2 regions of the Yersinia entomophaga genome follow, and region 1 is predicted to be linked to the other one. Evidence: predicted binding sites of a transcription regulator. Region 1 holds the regulator's gene; the other holds the start of a gene.

Region 1 (8,162 bases):
GATCATCAGATGCTACTCGACGTGTTACCCCAAGGGCTTTCTGCGCTACAATAGCCCCATGTTGACCAATTGCGGGGAGCCAGATGTATCCCCGGCGGGAGCGAGCCGAATGTCATACGGCGAGGTATCAATTCTAAAACCTATTCAATGGCGATCTATTGATCAGCCTAATCTCAGTGCCGATATTGCCGATTGGTTGATGGAGCTGGGGTCAATGACCCGCCGTTTTGAGCAACATTGCCAACGGGTACATATCGAACCAAAGCTGGAATGTTTTATTACTCGCGATGAACTGGGTGAAGAGGCGGAACATTTGCCGATAAGCCAGCGTTATTGGCTGAGAGAAGTTATTTTGTTCGGTGATGCTCAGCCTTGGTTATTGGGGCGGACGGTGGTGCCAGAAGAAACCCTTTCTGGCTCCGATCGTGCGCTGGTGGATCTGGGAACGGTGCCTCTAGGGCGCTATCTGTTCAGTGGCGATGCTCTGACGCGAGACTATATCCAAACGGGGTTACAGGAAAAGCTTTGGGCGCGCCGTTCACTTTTACGCCTGTCTGGGAAACCCCTGTTACTGACGGAAGTATTCTTGCCAGCGTCGCCGTTATATCAGCTTTCCAGGGTGTGACTATGAGCAAAGATTTGGGAGATAAATAAATTGGATGGAAGTGTTCTTCAAAGCAAATGGCGCGCCTATTGCCGTTTGATGCGAATTGATAAGCCTATTGGTTCACTGCTGTTACTGTGGCCAACATTATGGGCGTTATGGCTGGCAGGACGCGGTATTCCTGATGCAAAAATTCTGATCGTGTTCGTGCTGGGCGTGTTTATGATGCGTGCCGCAGGCTGTGTGGTGAATGATTTCGCCGATCGTAAAATCGATGGACACGTAAAACGCACCGCTTCACGGCCATTGCCCAGTGGCGCTGTGAGCGAAAAAGAAAGCAAAATCCTGTTTGGCGTACTGGTGCTGATCTCGTTCGGGCTGGTTCTGACCTTAAACAGTATGACCATCTGGCTATCTCTGGTGGGGCTGGCACTGGCCTGGATTTATCCCTTTATGAAGCGGGTAACCAACTTGCCGCAGGTGGTGTTAGGCACGGCATTTGGCTGGTCGATTCCAATGGGTTTTGCCGCAGTAAGCGAAAGCCTGCCGCTGGTATGTTGGTTGTTGCTGTTGGCGAATATTTGCTGGACCGTCGCTTATGACACGCTGTATGCGATGGTAGATAGGGACGATGACCTAAAAATTGGCGTCAAATCCACGGCTATTCTATTCGGTCAGTATGACCGCCTCATCGTCGGGTTGCTGCAACTGGCTACGTTGTTATTGATGGTGATTATCGGTTATCTGATGCATTTAGGCGGGGCGTTCTATTGGTCCGTTTTATTAGCCGGCGCTCTATTTATTCATCAGCAGAAAATGATTGCTAAACGTCAGCGTGAACCTTGTTTCCAGGCTTTCCTGAATAATAATTACGTTGGTTTGGTTCTGTTCCTTGGGATTCTGTTGAGCTATTGGTCATTGAATTAAACCCCAAATGATACAAATAGAAAGGGCCAGATATTATCTGGCCCTTTGCTTATTCAGCTATCTGGAAATTATTCTGCTGGTTTATCTGGAGCAGGTAACTGATTTGTCTCGGCAGGCATACTGACGCTTTCAATCGTCAGCTTCACTTCCGGCGTCATCAGGTTGCTTAGCATATTGTAAACTTCCAGCGTATGTTCCTGCACCGCATCGCCAATATCGTTGATATAGCCTTCTTCGCGCAGAGTTGCAACCAGCGTGGAGAATACGGCCTTATCAAAGAATTCCGGCGCGTTAATACCATGCAGTACGGAAAGACGCTGCGCCATGATGCGACTCTCTTTCTCCAGCGCGCCCCGATTGATGCTTGGGTTTGCGCTGAGCAAAGAGAGCGTAATTGCGTAGCGTTGCAGAGTTTCACGCACGCCAGCGGCCAGCAGCTGCAACGGACGAATACGCGCTGGATTCAACACTAATTCATCGCCTTTATCGCAAATCAACTGTTGGCGCGCCAGTTCGTTAACCAGCGTATCCAGCGTTGGCGCAAGTTCTTCCTTGGTATAATGCAGGAAAAGCTCGGCTTTCAGCATTGGGTAAATCATACCGATCTTGCGTAATAACTCGGAACGAGTAATACGGCGATGGTACATCACCATGCTAGCAATCAGTGAAGGCAGCATCAGCAAGTGCTGAATATTATTACGGTAGTAAGTCATTAACACCGCCTGCTCACGTGGCAGGATTATGATGTCACCGATGTTGTCTTTCTCTACCTCGAACTTATTCATTTTCAACGCGTGGTTCAGCAACTCTTCCGGCGTTTTATCCGGTACGGTCACATCTTTGGCGTAAGGCACATTGCGTAGCAGTTGCAGGTAGCAATCGAGTTGCTCCAACAGTTGCTCGCGAGTCAATGAACGCTGACGCGATGCCAGCAGCGCGGTAGAACATAAGTTCATTGCGTTAGCCGCTGCGGCATTATTGATACGAACCATAATTTTAGCGGCTAAATCGTTAACCGCCGGAGTCAGCCAACTTGGGCGCTGAGCTTCGATTGGATCGATAGCATCACGCCAGTCTGGCACGTTGTTGTTGAGATAAGTAGTCAATGGCAAAGGTTCGCCAAAGTTCACATAGCCCTGACCCAAATTGCGAAGTTTGCGCAGACCGCGCAGCATTTGCATCAGGCTTTCTTTCTCTTTGGTCGCGCCGCGCAGTTCTTTGGCGTATGTCCCAACTTCCATTACGTGCTCGTAACCGATGTAAATTGGCACCAGAGTAATAGGGCGGGAGCCGCCGCGTAGCATGGCCTGTATTGTCATCGACAGGGTGCCAGTTTTGGGTTCCAGCAGCCGACCGGTGCGTGAACGGCCACCTTCCACAAAGTATTCAACGGAATAACCACGGGTGAATAGCTCACCTAGGTATTCACGGAACACGGTGGAATACAGCTTGTTGCCCTTAAAGGTACGGCGAATAAAGAAGGCACCTAAACGACGGAAAATCGGGCCAGCCGGCCAGAAGTTCAGGTTGATACCGGCAGCAATATGCGGCGGTACCAGGCCTTGATGATAAAGCACGTAGGACAGCAACAGATAGTCCATGTGGCTACGATGGCAGGGGACATACACGATTTCGTGGCCATCTTGTGCCAATTGGCGCACGCGCTCGGCGTTATGAACATTGATGCCCTGATACAGACGGTTCCAGGTCCAACTCAACACGCGATCGGATAAACGCACGGCTTCATAAGAGAAGTTTGCCGCAATCTCTTCCATCAAATTGATGGCATTTTGCTGCGCTTTTTCGTGGGAAATTTTCTTGGTACGCGCTTCATCAGCCACCGCTTTTTCGATAGCTTTTGACGCCAGCAGCTTTTTAAATAGCTCCTGACGTGCCGGCAGACTTGGGCCAACGGCAGCTAAACGCTGACGAGAGAAGTGCATACGCGCGACTCTGGCCAGCTTATGGGCGATGGTTTTGTCAGTGCCGTGCTCACTGGCCATGCGGCGCAGGGAAACGGTAGTCGAGAATCGCACAAAGCTATCGCGACCCAGCCACAGTACGGCAAAGAATTTTTGTACGCCGTTCAGTACGCGCAGATGTGGTGTACCGTGACCTTCCCGGCCCGGAGAGCGGCCAAACATTACTGATACCGGTAGCATCTGAATATCCAGCTCAGGATTATTGCGATGCAGATCCAGATAATCGTGGAATAATTTTACCGATTCCTGCTTCGGGGCATAATAGCGAAATACCCGTGGGCCATTATCGATGAAAACGTGACTTGGCAGCTGTGCACCGTCTATTTCCAGTGGAATCAACGGATCGGGAAGATCTTGTGCCAGGCACTGCGCTCGCAATGTCAGCAAATCAGCCTTAGAGTTATAAGGTAAAACATACAAAATTGGACGTGACGGGTCTAACCCCAGTTCAGTCACAGGATCTGCGGGGATTACCTTGCTTTTTACCAACAATTTAAGTGGTAAATTCAGTAACTTATAATATATTTTACGCCAACCTGACATAACAACGTGAAGCCTCTTGTTAGCAATTCGCCGCAAGGATACCAGAAACTCGTTTTGAGATCTGTGGTGATCAGACTGATGGAAGCAGCGAAACTATTATCAATCCAATAAAAAGGTACATAACTCATGGCTAATCAATCAACAGGACTAACCCGTATCTATAAAGCGGCAGGTTATTCTGTGAAAGGGTTAACCGCTGCTTGGAAAAATGAAGCCGCTTTCCGGCAGGAGGCCGTGGTGGCCGTCATCGCTATCATACTGGCCTTCTGGCTTGATGTGGGAGTCATAGAGCGAATTTTATTGATCGGATCTGTCGTCTTGGTGGTGGTGGTTGAAATTATCAACAGTGCGATTGAAGCGGTTGTTGACCGGATTGGCAGCGAGCTGCATGACCTTTCAGGTCGGGCAAAGGATATGGGGTCCGCCGCAGTGCTCATCACTATCCTGCTGGCGGTATTTATTTGGGCTACTGTGCTGTGGCAATACTTGAATTTGGCATAGTTCAGGGAAAGAGCAAATAGTGGTGAAGAACAATACAGCCATTAATCCCTGTTTTTATTCACTCTTCGGTTCCCAATAGGGGTTTGGCTGTATATACTCACAGCTAAACTGTATAAACAAACAGGGGGCGGAATGAAAGCACTTACTACCAGACAGCAACAGGTCTACGACTTGGTTCGCGATCACATCTCGCAAACGGGCATGCCACCGACACGTGCCGAGATCGCGCAGCGTCTGGGGTTCCGTTCGCCTAATGCCGCAGAAGAGCATCTAAAGGCGTTGGCGCGTAAAGGGGTGATTGAGATCGTCTCCGGCGCTTCTCGTGGTATTCGCCTATTAATGGAAGACGAAGAAGGCCTGCCGCTGATTGGCCGGGTTGCTGCGGGCGAACCGCTGTTAGCGCAGCAGCATATTGAAGGTCACTATAAAGTTGATCCTTCGCTGTTTAAGCCTAATGCTGATTTTCTGCTGCGGGTAAACGGTATGTCTATGAGAGATATCGGTATTCTGGACGGTGATTTGCTTGCGGTTCATAAAACTCAGGATGTGCGCAATGGGCAGGTTGTGGTGGCGCGTATTGATGATGAAGTTACTGTTAAGCGTCTGAAAAAACAAGGTAATATTGTTCAGTTGCTGCCTGAAAACAGTGAATTTCAGCCCATCGTCGTCGATCTGCGCGAGCAAACATTTACTATCGAAGGTTTAGCCGTTGGCGTTATCCGCAATGGCGACTGGATTTAACGAACCACGTATTCCTACCTGCGGTAGTTAGCGTTAATAGCAATTGATTTTATCCCTTAAATAAAGCCCCTTCATTGGGGTTTTATTATGTGTGCTACGACTCAAATAATCCTGTATCTCATCAGAAATGAAGGCATATATATTGGTTAATCACTCACATGACAGTGTTTTAGTAATATTGAGAACTATCCGATAATAACGAGTTACTTGCTGATTTAAATACAGAATAATATGAGGTTTTCTTAGCCTGCCTACTATTTCATTACTATTCCATAGTACTAATTTAGCCATCGGCAGAATGCTCTGCTATAGTTATTTCACGGTAAGAATAAGACAACGATTCAATTTAAGATTGTCTTATTAATTTACTGGTAATTATATTAGCCTATATATTAATAGGAATTAAATAAACTGAGCTAACAAAAGTTAACGGAGATATTATGAATAAAGATCAAGCCGACGGTAACTGGAAGCAGTTTAAAGGGAAAATTAAAGAGAAATGGGGCAAGCTGACGGATGATGACCTGAAGGTGATAGAAGGGAAACGCGAACAGCTGGTAGGTAAAATTCAGGAAAAATACGGTTATCAGAAGGAAGCTGCGGAAAAAGAAGTGAAAGCTTGGGAAGATCATACCAAATATCGCTGGTAACCTGAGTTGGTATTAATATATGAATATAAAACTTACCTCCCTCCACGGTGTTATTAAATGTGTCGATATTTTATAAATAGAGTTATTTATTAAAATATAATTTAATATCATCAAGTTTACATGTTTTATATTAAGATGTTGCAAGCACAAGGAGGTGCTGACACTTCCAGTGTTGGTTATAATTAATGTCAATCAATACAATGTTAATTAATACAGTGAGTCATGACGACAAACCATTTTTTATTTTATTTCTGCCGCCGTATGACGACAGAAATGATTTCTGCACCAGGGGTTACTTTTCCAAGGTTACTTTCTTTTTGCCACTAGACTATGGTCGTGATCGCAATGTTCATGGCTATCACAGGCTTCGACTTCGCCGCACGTGGCGCAAAGGCCGTGAGCCTCTACCACGCTGTGACGCAGCGCAAAACCTGATTGTTTCGCCAGCAAAGCTAAGGCTTCTTCAATACCAACGGTGGTTTTTTCCGTTACCAAACCGCAGCGATCGCAAATAAACAGCGCTGAGGTGTGCAGCGGCTCCTCAAAATGATGGCACAGCACATAGCTGTTTGCCGACTCAACTTTGTGTATAAATCCTTGTTCTAAAAGAAAATCCAAAGCGCGATAGACGGTTGGCGGCTTAGCCTGAGGCTCGGAAACCCGCAATAAATCCAGCAGATCATAAGCGCTGATTGCGCCCGGTTGCTGTGCCATCAGACGCAAAACTTCCAAACGTTGCGGAGTCAGCCGTACATTTCGTTGTTTACACAGGCTTTCGGCCTGAGCAAGCAGCTTTTCTTGGTTGATTGAAGTCATGATAATCGTCCCGCAACATTATTATTTGTGCAATTTTAACATATCTCCGCGTGATCGCCGATAGGCGCCGTGAGTTACCTCTATCCGCGTCACATTTCCGCATAGATCAATAGGTTAAGTCGTAAGATTATTGCGCTGGAATGCGTCCTTAGGTTCTATGGTATAATCCCGCATTCCAGCCCACTGATGATTTGCTATGCAACCAAAACAGCGGGAATTGACGTAATAACAACCGATGAAACTCACCGCACATGCACGAAAATCAGACTGTATCTAACGCCCAAACTGGTCATTCAGGCTACCCATTACAACGTTTCTCCGTCGCGCCGATGCTCGATTGGACGGATCGTCACTGCCGCTATTTCCACCGTTTGCTGACCAAACAGGCGCTGCTTTACACGGAAATGGTCACCACTGGTGCCATTATCCACGGCAAGGCTGATTATCTGGCTTACAGTGAGCAAGATCATCCGGTAGCGCTACAATTGGGCGGCAGCGATCCGCAGGCGTTAGCCCATTGCGCGAAACTAGCGGAACAGCGTGGTTATAACGAAATTAATCTGAATGTTGGTTGCCCTTCCGATCGGGTGCAAAACGGTCGCTTTGGTGCCTGTTTGATGGGGGAAGCGGAGCTGGTTGCCGATTGTGTTAAAGCGATGCGCGATGTGGTTTCCATACCGGTAACGGTTAAAACCCGAATCGGCATTGACGATCAGGACAGCTACGAGTTTTTGTGTGATTTCGTGCAGAAAGTCTCAGAGCAGGGCGGTTGCGATATGTTTACTATTCATGCGCGTAAAGCCTGGCTATCCGGTTTGAGTCCGAAGGAAAATCGTGAAGTGCCACCTCTGGATTATCCGCGAGTTTATCAGCTAAAGCGTGATTTCCCCGAGTTGACCATCGCCATCAACGGCGGCGTGAAAACCTTGGATGAAGCGAAAGAACACCTCAAATATCTCGATGGCGTGATGATTGGCCGCGAGGCATATCAAAATCCGAGTATTTTGACGCAGGTAGACCGCGAACTCTTCGATCCACAGGCGGCGATTACGGATAGTGTAGCGGCGGTAGAGGCTCTCTATCCCTACATTGAGCAAGAATTAGCGCGTGGGGCTTATTTAGGCCATATCACCCGACATATTCTGGGCATCTTCCAGGGCATTCCCGGTGCGCGTCAGTGGCGCCGCCATTTAAGCGAGAATGCTCATAAGCCTGGCGCCGATGTTTCCGTGGTAGAGAAAGCCTTATCATTAGTGAAACAGCCTCAACATAATTCACTATAAGTTAGTCAAAATGACCAAGCCCGTTATGTTCTTTAGCGGGCTACAATTGTTCATCTCTATTTAATTCAGTCAATTAGCCCTTATCTATAAGCTGGCACGCTTCTTGTAATACCCA
Region 2 (8,162 bases), 1.8 Mb from region 1:
CCGCAGTGAACAGTGCGTCCACGTCTGCGGCGTTTTCGGTCAAGTTGCTAAGCACAGCCCGGTTGCTGCGGTTGCTTACGGTGATGTTGGTTGTGTAACCACTGCGTGTTGCCGGGGAATGGCGTATCTGCGTCAGGTTGCTGGCTTCGTCGTAGGTGTAGGTGCGGGTGTAACTGGTATATGCGGAGCTGTCTGTAGGAAAGGGGACGGTAGCTGACGGTAAACGGCTGCCCTGCTGTCCGACGTTTGCCATCTCGCGCCCGGTGGCACTGACCAGTTGGTACAGGCTGTCGTAGGTGTAGGTATTTTCCGGCACCACTTTCTGATTACTCCAGAAGCGGGTTGCTTCAGCATCATTGGTGATTTTCAGCACGTTGCCCACCGGGTCATACTCATAGCGCAGGTCCTGCAGCACCTTGGCACCCGAAGCGTGGCCGGCAGGTCGCTCCGTCCGGATGCCGGTCAGGCGCTGCGTCTCTGCCTCGTACGTGTACGTGATCACCACGCCGTTGCCGTGATCCTCGCGTTGCTTCTGCCCGGCGGCCGAGTACGTCAGGGACTTCACGATAACCTGTTCCGTACGGTCCCTCACCGTCAGCCAACTGCCTGACAACAGTCCCGCCACGTCGTACCTCACGCGCTGAATATTACCTTTCGCATCGGTGGTGGTCAGCACCGTCCCGGTGGCGTCAGCAGTGGTCAGGGTGACATACTCCTCGCCACTGAGCAGATCATTCCATGCAGAGGCACCTTCTCCTTGCCAGTCAGCCACGGTGTCCGGGTTATCCGCGTCCTTCAGCAGACGGCGGGTGACGGAGAGCGAGACGCCTGTCAGCGCTATGCTGTCTGTCTGCACCAGTCCTGCCGTATCGTAATGACGGACGCATAATCCCGCCAGGTTCAGAGTCTTCTCTGCGCCAGTATTGCCGGCATACACGAAGCGCTCCGTGATGCGGGCGACTTCAGTGCTGATCTGCTCCGTCACGTTCAGTGGTCGACCCGGAAGCGCCGCATCCTCATACTGCCAGGTGCGGGTCACCGCCAGGCTTCTGTCCTCAGTGCCCTCATCGGTGGCGCTGATATGACTGACCACGATAAACGGTCGTCCGGCGACGTCGTTCAGACTGACGCTAGTACCGTTATCCGCCCCCTGTGTACGCAGAACGCCTCCGGCCAGGTCCGTCAGGTAGCTGAAATTTACGCGACCGGCGTCGTGCAGCCGCGGGTCGGCGCTCTGCGTCAGAAAGCCGCGTGCGTCGTACTGGTGGGGTGTGATGCGTTCATTTGTCACCTCAGGGGCATCAGGGTGGCGATGGTACGCGATGTCGCGCGCGGTCAGGCCGCGGTTATCAAAGACCGTGACCTTCGGGGTTCTGCTGAACAACGATGTGCTCATGGTATTCTCCTGTTTATGATATGTAGCCGGTCAGGCTGCACAAGAAATAGCTTTGTCGCAGATTTATTAATGGTCAACGACAATACCGCGCTCTGCCATCATCTCTGTTGGGTTGCGTAAACTCAGTGAGTAAACCAGATATCCGCGGCCACACTGAACAATAATATCGATGGGATAATGCAGGCGACGGAAGACGTTTCGGATCAGAGAAATGGGCAGGTAATATTACAAAAAAAACAGCATGTTATATAACAATGCCTTAATGCGACAGAGTCTCCGCGAGTGCATAAAATTATAACTAAAATAGAATCTGCACCTGATATTCAACCACAGGTGCAGATGTTATTTATTAAAAATTAAAAATTAAAAATTAAAAATTAAGCTAGCTGTTCAAGTCGTAAATTATTAATGACCTTATACTCCTCGGCCTCGCCCGGATAAATCATGAGAATATCCATCGGTAGATCGATGCCCGGCGCTATAACATTGCCCTTTGTACTATCAAGGAAACACCAACCATTGACCGACTTATCTGTATTCAGCTCAATCCAACTGCTGTTTGCATTAAGCCAATCAACATCAACCATCGCGCCTTCTGGCAATAAGAAGGAGAGCTGCCAGCTGCGAACCTGCACCGAAGATGAAGTCAGGAGGAAATGATAGCTATACAAAAACTCTGGTTTATCCCATTGCTTACGCCAGTGAGATTTATACTCTTGTGAAACATCCAAATCGCGCTGCTCCGTCACCTGAATCACCGAGCTAGCCTGACTGTCACCGTTATTTGTGTAGCCGTTTGGCATGGTGAGTTTTGCTGTCATCGTTGCCGTCCCTGGGTTTTCGCCCATCAACGGAATATTGATATTGACAGACTTGCCGGCGGAAATATCAACGGACGGAGGGAAATATCCTACTGAGACAATCGCAGAATCGGATACCGTTACGCCAACAGAAACCCCTTTAATATCAGATGATTCAGAGTTAGAAATGTTAAGTACATTGTAATAGGTTTCGTCACTGGTCAGCACCAAATTGGATGCCACAGACATCGTCAACTCAACGTTAATGGCAGTCACGCTAACCCGAGTATTGATTTGGTTAGCACCACTATTAATCACGCCAATAGGCGTATGCAGTTGGGAAGTCAACGAGGTCGAGCCAATCGATTTACCCGTTAAAGGGATTGAAACCTTGACAGAGCCATTAGCGGGAAGAGTGCCAATTGCGGCAACATTTCCTACAGAAACAACATTGTTGTTAGCAGAAGAGACATCCAGAGTTAACCCACTCACGGCAATATTACTTTTGTTTGCAATAGTTAATTCTGCAACATAGGCTTTGTTCAGTGCAAAACTGATATTTTCTAGGGACATCGTAAGATTAACGGTTTCTACCGGGCGTGCGACCACCGACTGAGTTGCATCATTCCAGGTTCCCTTGCCCAGCGGATAGCTAACCAGTGACGGGATACTTTCACCGGCTGCCACCGACAGAGTTTCCCCGTCCAGATAAAGTCCGGAAACCAGCGTACCATTCTGCGACATTTTGTTTACGACACTGGAGACGCCATCATGACCGCCCACATAGAAACCGTACGACTCAAGCTGCTGTCGATTAAGTTGAATATCACGTGAAATAATGAGGATATCACCCAACTCCTGCTCATTGTAATTAATATTAGTGTAGAGTGCTATTTTACCCGCTGGGCACTTGTTTTCACCACGAGCATTTTTAATAAGCTGAATATCTGACATAATAATAGTCCTTGTTCTGAATAAGTAAGCGGAAAAGGCAAAGGTATGAAACCTCTGACTACCGCAATATGATTAGGTAATTAAAAATTAAAAGTAGAACGTTACAACTGAACCAATAACATACTCGGTTCAATTAATTAATAAAGGTATTTGCGGGAAATTAATAGTAGTTAATTACTTATTTGGAGCTTGAGGGCATTTTATAAGACAATCATTTTTTATATAATGGTTCCATATCAATTGCTCGGACTCTTTCGTATTAAGGTGCTGTCATATAATATGCTGTTTTTTGTGATATTACCTGCCCATATCTCTGATCCGAAACGTCTTCCGTCGCCTGCATTATCCCATCGATATTATTGTTCAGTGTGGCCGCGGATATCTGGCTTACTCACTGAGTTTACGCAACCCAACAGAGATGATGGCAGAGCGCGGTATTGCCGTTGACCATTACATGTTGGGATGCAGCTTATTTCGACGGGCAAAGATAATCCTGGCCGGGATTGAACTGATACATAGGATACGAAAAGGGCAATACAGAACCTGCAAAGTGAGGGATTATCACCCGCGGAACACTCAATAACCGATAACGAAACTTTTGCCAATTTCATGTCACTGATGCGACAGAGCACAATTCCAGGCACCAGATTTTAGGGGTGAACCATTGACAATGAGAACATCTGTCTGCTATTTCATTTGCCAGGTTTTACCTCCCGTAACCGTACGATATCGGGATGGAGAATCTCACTGTAACTCAATAATAAGTAAAGGGAATTAGTTTATGAAGAAATCATTTATTGCCTTATTTCTAACATTCTCAGGTTTTGCCACATCCGCGTATGCACAAGATGAATTAACTTATAGCAAACTGATGATGAATCCAGATATAAAGACAGAGTTTAAAAAGATGATTGGGAAACAAAAGTTGCCTAAGTGGGTCACAGAAGGCGGCACGTATTCCCCTGGCTACAACGTTGAGATCGGTGGGAATAAATATGTGGTAATGACTTCATGTAAGCCCCATGATTGTGCTTCACAACGTATCGCTGTGCTCTATTCTCCTGAATCAAAAAGATTAGCAGGTGTATTTTCTACCACTGACGAGATGGAAACAAACCAAAAGCTGCAGTGGCTGAGTATTCCAGATGAGTTGTCTATTGATGGAAAAACCATCTTATTCGCGGCACTGACGGGGAGTCTTGATAATCACCCAAATAGCTTTAACTTAAAGTAAAGTAGGTAAAGGTGGTGGGTATTCGTCTACCACCGTACTTTGCCCAAAGCGCTACATTAAATCAGGTCCCGTTAGTGCTGGAAGTATCACCAAAGACGATTTACAAATATATTCCAGCAGCCGAACAGGGGGAATGACGTTTTGTGACGCCACCATAAAGTGGATTAGTCGATACGCAAGCTGGGCAGTGCCATGTCGTAAGATATTTTCAAACTTGATAGTTGGCTAAGAGCGAAGAGCAGGTCTTAACTCTTCGCATCCGCAACATAGATTGTCATCGACTTAATCACTTTAACAGTAACCGTACCCCCAGAAATGCCATGAATCCTCCGCTTAATTTATCTATAAACTTGCGGTATCTAATGTAAGCCTGACGTGGTCGGTCGGTTGATAATAAGCATGAAACAAGTGCATACCAGAGCACATCAATAATGAACGCCATTAAAGGCAGGATAATATACATGGCAGGCTGAATATTAGTGGTAAGCGCTGCGGAAAAAATACTGGCAAATACCAGAGCGGTATGGGGGTTGCTGATTTGGGTAAATACGCCAGTAGTAAAAGCTTTTGATATGCTGATATCCTCTGTGCCTACTGAATGGGTAATTCTGCCGGAAGGACGACGAAACATTTTCAGCGCCAGCCACAAAAGATAACAACCACCGGCAATCTTCAGGCTCGTATAAAGTGACGGAACCAGAGTCAGCAGGGTATGAAGGCCCGCTAACGCAATGACCGCAAAGACAAGCGCACCAAAGCCCATCCCCACGGCCACCGCTAATGCCGCACGTCTCGAACTGGACATGGCTGTTCGCGCAACGAGCAGAAAACTGGCTCCCGGGCTCATTGCACCCAGAAGGATAGCCAAGCCAATTGCAGAAAGTGCAATCAAATCATATGTCATAATTTTACTCCAGCCATTTAATTTACCCTTCAGTTCTCTCATTGCGTGATCCGCGCACCTCATGAACCGAGCTCAATTTCAACATAACACGATGTCACCCACTTCCGCTTTCACTCAAGCGGACATCCTGGCCTATTAGCTTGAGTGATGGGCATTCCACTCATCACGAGTCATTTCCCACAACTCTGAGTCCAGAAGGCCGCTGACGAACTGTTTCTTTTCCGTTTTGATTAGGCGCATACCGCTGCTGACTGAAATGCTCTGAGAACGGAGATTTTTAGTTGCTTTTGGAGCACGCAATACTGCCCTGTTCAAAGTGTTAAACCAGTAATCTGTCGCCGCAAGACTGGCTTCGCGCATTAATCCGCGCCCCTGATATTCAGGAACCAGCCAAAAGCCACGATTATTATCTTCTTCATCATCTAGGCAGATAACACCTATTAAATTGTCAGGATTATCCCGGTGCCGTATGGTCCAAACCCAGGCGACTCCTTTTGCCATAGCTGGCAGCGCGACGTTATTAACATAGTGCGCTGCACCATCGTCAGGATAGGGCCAGGGAACCGATGCCACCATATAACGGACAATTTCCCAGCGTGGAAAGCGTTCTTGAATTTGTGATGCATCCTCAGCAACTATTGGCTTTAACAGTAAACGCTCTGTTTCCAGCGTGGGTACTTGCATGGCTCTTTTCCTTACTGGTTAATATATCCGTGACCATTTTTTACTGATTCAATATTTACTATGATTTATAGGGATGTACAGAAGATATTCAGGTAATCGGGTGGAAGACCAGAACCCGCTACGACGAAGCGAAGTTTTTGCTGGCACTTGAAGCGCGACGCTCGCCTTTACTTAGGCCATAAAAAGCTTGTTGGATGTCTCAGGGCGTGAAGCGGACTTTTAGTCCAAGGGTATAAATGTATTTCTGACTGCTAAAAGACATTTATAAAAATTTAATGTCTTACCCTAGAGGGATAAAATTACTTGATCAAGGCATCGCGCATGTGGCCTGCCTCCTCCAAGTAAGATGGGAAAGCGCGTAATAATCATTTGGTCGATCAGATCTTCATTGAGGAAATTTTGAATTGTTCGCGCCCCGTTTCAGGGAATAACAGAAAGCGGAGCGGCCGCGACGAAGGGCACTTTATGGCTTTCCCGCAGCGTGGCTCACATTCAATGCTCAACGGTGACCGGCCTCACTATTAATTAACATACTGTGGATTTTGTCATGACCGCTTCTGGCACTTAGCAGGTGGTCAAATCTAATTAACCCAGAGTAGAAAAGGGGGCAGACTAAATACTAATCAGTAAAAATAAATGCCCTGATTCATTGCCAAAATATTTTCTGATAAGAACCAATGCCTTTCCTAGAAACCGTCCAAAAGCCATGACTCAGCCCTTCACAAGCGATAACTCATAAATTATGCTGTATGCATATACAGTTTGCTGGGCTTTCATCATGCGTTTTCACTCCCTCTCGCCGCTGCGCGAAATTGTTCCTATCCCGTTGTTTAATGCAACGATCCCGGCTGGCTTTCCCAGTCCGGCGGCGGATTACGTTGATAGGCCAATCGATCTGAATGAGCTTTGTATTGCTCATCCGGCAGCGACTTATTTTGTCCGGGTGACCGGTAATTCAATGATTGGGGCGGGGATTTTTGACGGTTCGCTGCTGGTGGTGGATCGCAGCATTTCCCCGAGCCACGGCGATATTATCATTGCCTCTGTTGCCGGTGAATTCACGGTCAAGCGGCTGTGCCTGAGGCCTGTCGTACAGTTAGAAGCGATGAATCCTGATTATCCGCCGATAGTTCTGCACGATGGCGGGGATGATTTGGAAACTTTTGGCGTTGTCCGTTTCGTTATCAATGAGGCATCCGGTGTTTGCCCTGGCTGATGTAAATTCGTTCTATGCGTCCTGCGAAGCCGTATTCCGGCCAGATTTGCGCGGGCGGCCTGTGGTGGTGCTCAGCAATAATGATGGCTGCATTATCGCCAGAAATCAGGAAGCGAAGGCTCTCGATATCAAAATGGGTGGGCCATATTTTAAGCATCGACAGCTTTTCGAGCGGCACAATGTGGCGGTATTCAGCAGTAATTACGAGCTTTACGCGGATATGTCCAACCGGGTGATGACTGTGCTGGAAGATATGGCTCCATCGGTTGAGATTTACAGTATTGATGAGGCCTTTCTGGATGTCAGCGGCGTAAGCAACTGCATGAGTCTGGAGCAGTTTGGTCGTAACGTGCGGGCACGGGTATTGTTATGGACCGGACTGACCGTGGGGGTCGGCATTGCCCAGACCAAAACGCTGGCCAAACTGGCGAACCATGCGGCCAAACAATGGAGCAAAACCGGCGGCGTGGTGGATTTATCCGATCCGCTCAGGCAACGCAAATTGCTGGCGATAACACCGGTGGAAGATGTCTGGGGAATAGGGCGGCGGATCGGTAAGAAACTCAATCTGTTAGGTATCAAAACGGCGCTGCAACTGGCCGATACCAGCCCACAGATAGCCCGCAAACATTTCAGCGTGGTACTTGAGCGAACGGTGCGCGAGCTGCGCGGCGAATCCTGCTTGGCGCTGGAAGAATTTGCACCGACCAAACAGCAAATTGTCTGTTCCCGTTCATTTGGCGAGCGAATAACTGACTATCAGGATATGCGTGAGGCAATATGTGGCTACGCCGTGCGCGCAGCTGAAAAGCTACGGGGAGAACATCAGTATTGCCGAGGTATCTCCGCTTTCATCAAAACCAGCCCCTTTGCGGTGAATGAAGCCTACTATGGCAACGTGGCCAGCACCCAACTCTATACGCCCACGCAGGATAGCCGAGATATTATAACCGCCGCCACGCGTTGTCTGGACA

The links. Region 1 encodes LexA, which represses DNA repair genes until DNA is damaged. Its sites were predicted from a motif close to TNCTGTATGTACATACAGNA; they were not measured.
Positions count from the first base shown of each region.
Region 2: the regulator LexA is predicted to act here: its motif matches at 6,716-6,735, upstream of umuD (translesion error-prone DNA polymerase V autoproteolytic subunit).

Region 1 covers NZ_CP010029.1:2,395,614-2,403,775, reverse strand. The annotation lists gene ubiC (chorismate lyase) at 110-625, shown strand; gene ubiA (4-hydroxybenzoate octaprenyltransferase) at 704-1,531, shown strand; gene plsB (glycerol-3-phosphate 1-O-acyltransferase PlsB) at 1,600-4,056, opposite strand; gene PL78_RS11000 (diacylglycerol kinase) at 4,183-4,557, shown strand; gene lexA (transcriptional repressor LexA) at 4,690-5,298, shown strand; gene PL78_RS10990 (CsbD family protein) at 5,739-5,948, shown strand; gene zur (zinc uptake transcriptional repressor Zur) at 6,255-6,764, opposite strand; gene dusA (tRNA dihydrouridine(20/20a) synthase DusA) at 7,016-8,047, shown strand.
Region 2 covers NZ_CP010029.1:4,179,314-4,187,475, forward strand. The annotation lists gene PL78_RS18785 (RHS repeat domain-containing protein) at 1-1,396, opposite strand, end outside; partial or broken gene PL78_RS19840 (IS6 family transposase) at 1,466-1,609, opposite strand; gene PL78_RS18790 (hypothetical protein) at 1,774-3,150, opposite strand; partial or broken gene PL78_RS20055 (IS6 family transposase) at 3,458-3,610, shown strand; gene ivy (Ivy family C-type lysozyme inhibitor) at 3,932-4,384, shown strand; gene PL78_RS18800 (LysE family translocator) at 4,671-5,288, opposite strand; gene PL78_RS18805 (GNAT family N-acetyltransferase) at 5,424-5,972, opposite strand; gene PL78_RS20410 (hypothetical protein) at 6,258-6,377, opposite strand; gene umuD (translesion error-prone DNA polymerase V autoproteolytic subunit) at 6,751-7,188, shown strand; gene PL78_RS18815 (Y-family DNA polymerase) at 7,172-8,162, shown strand, end outside.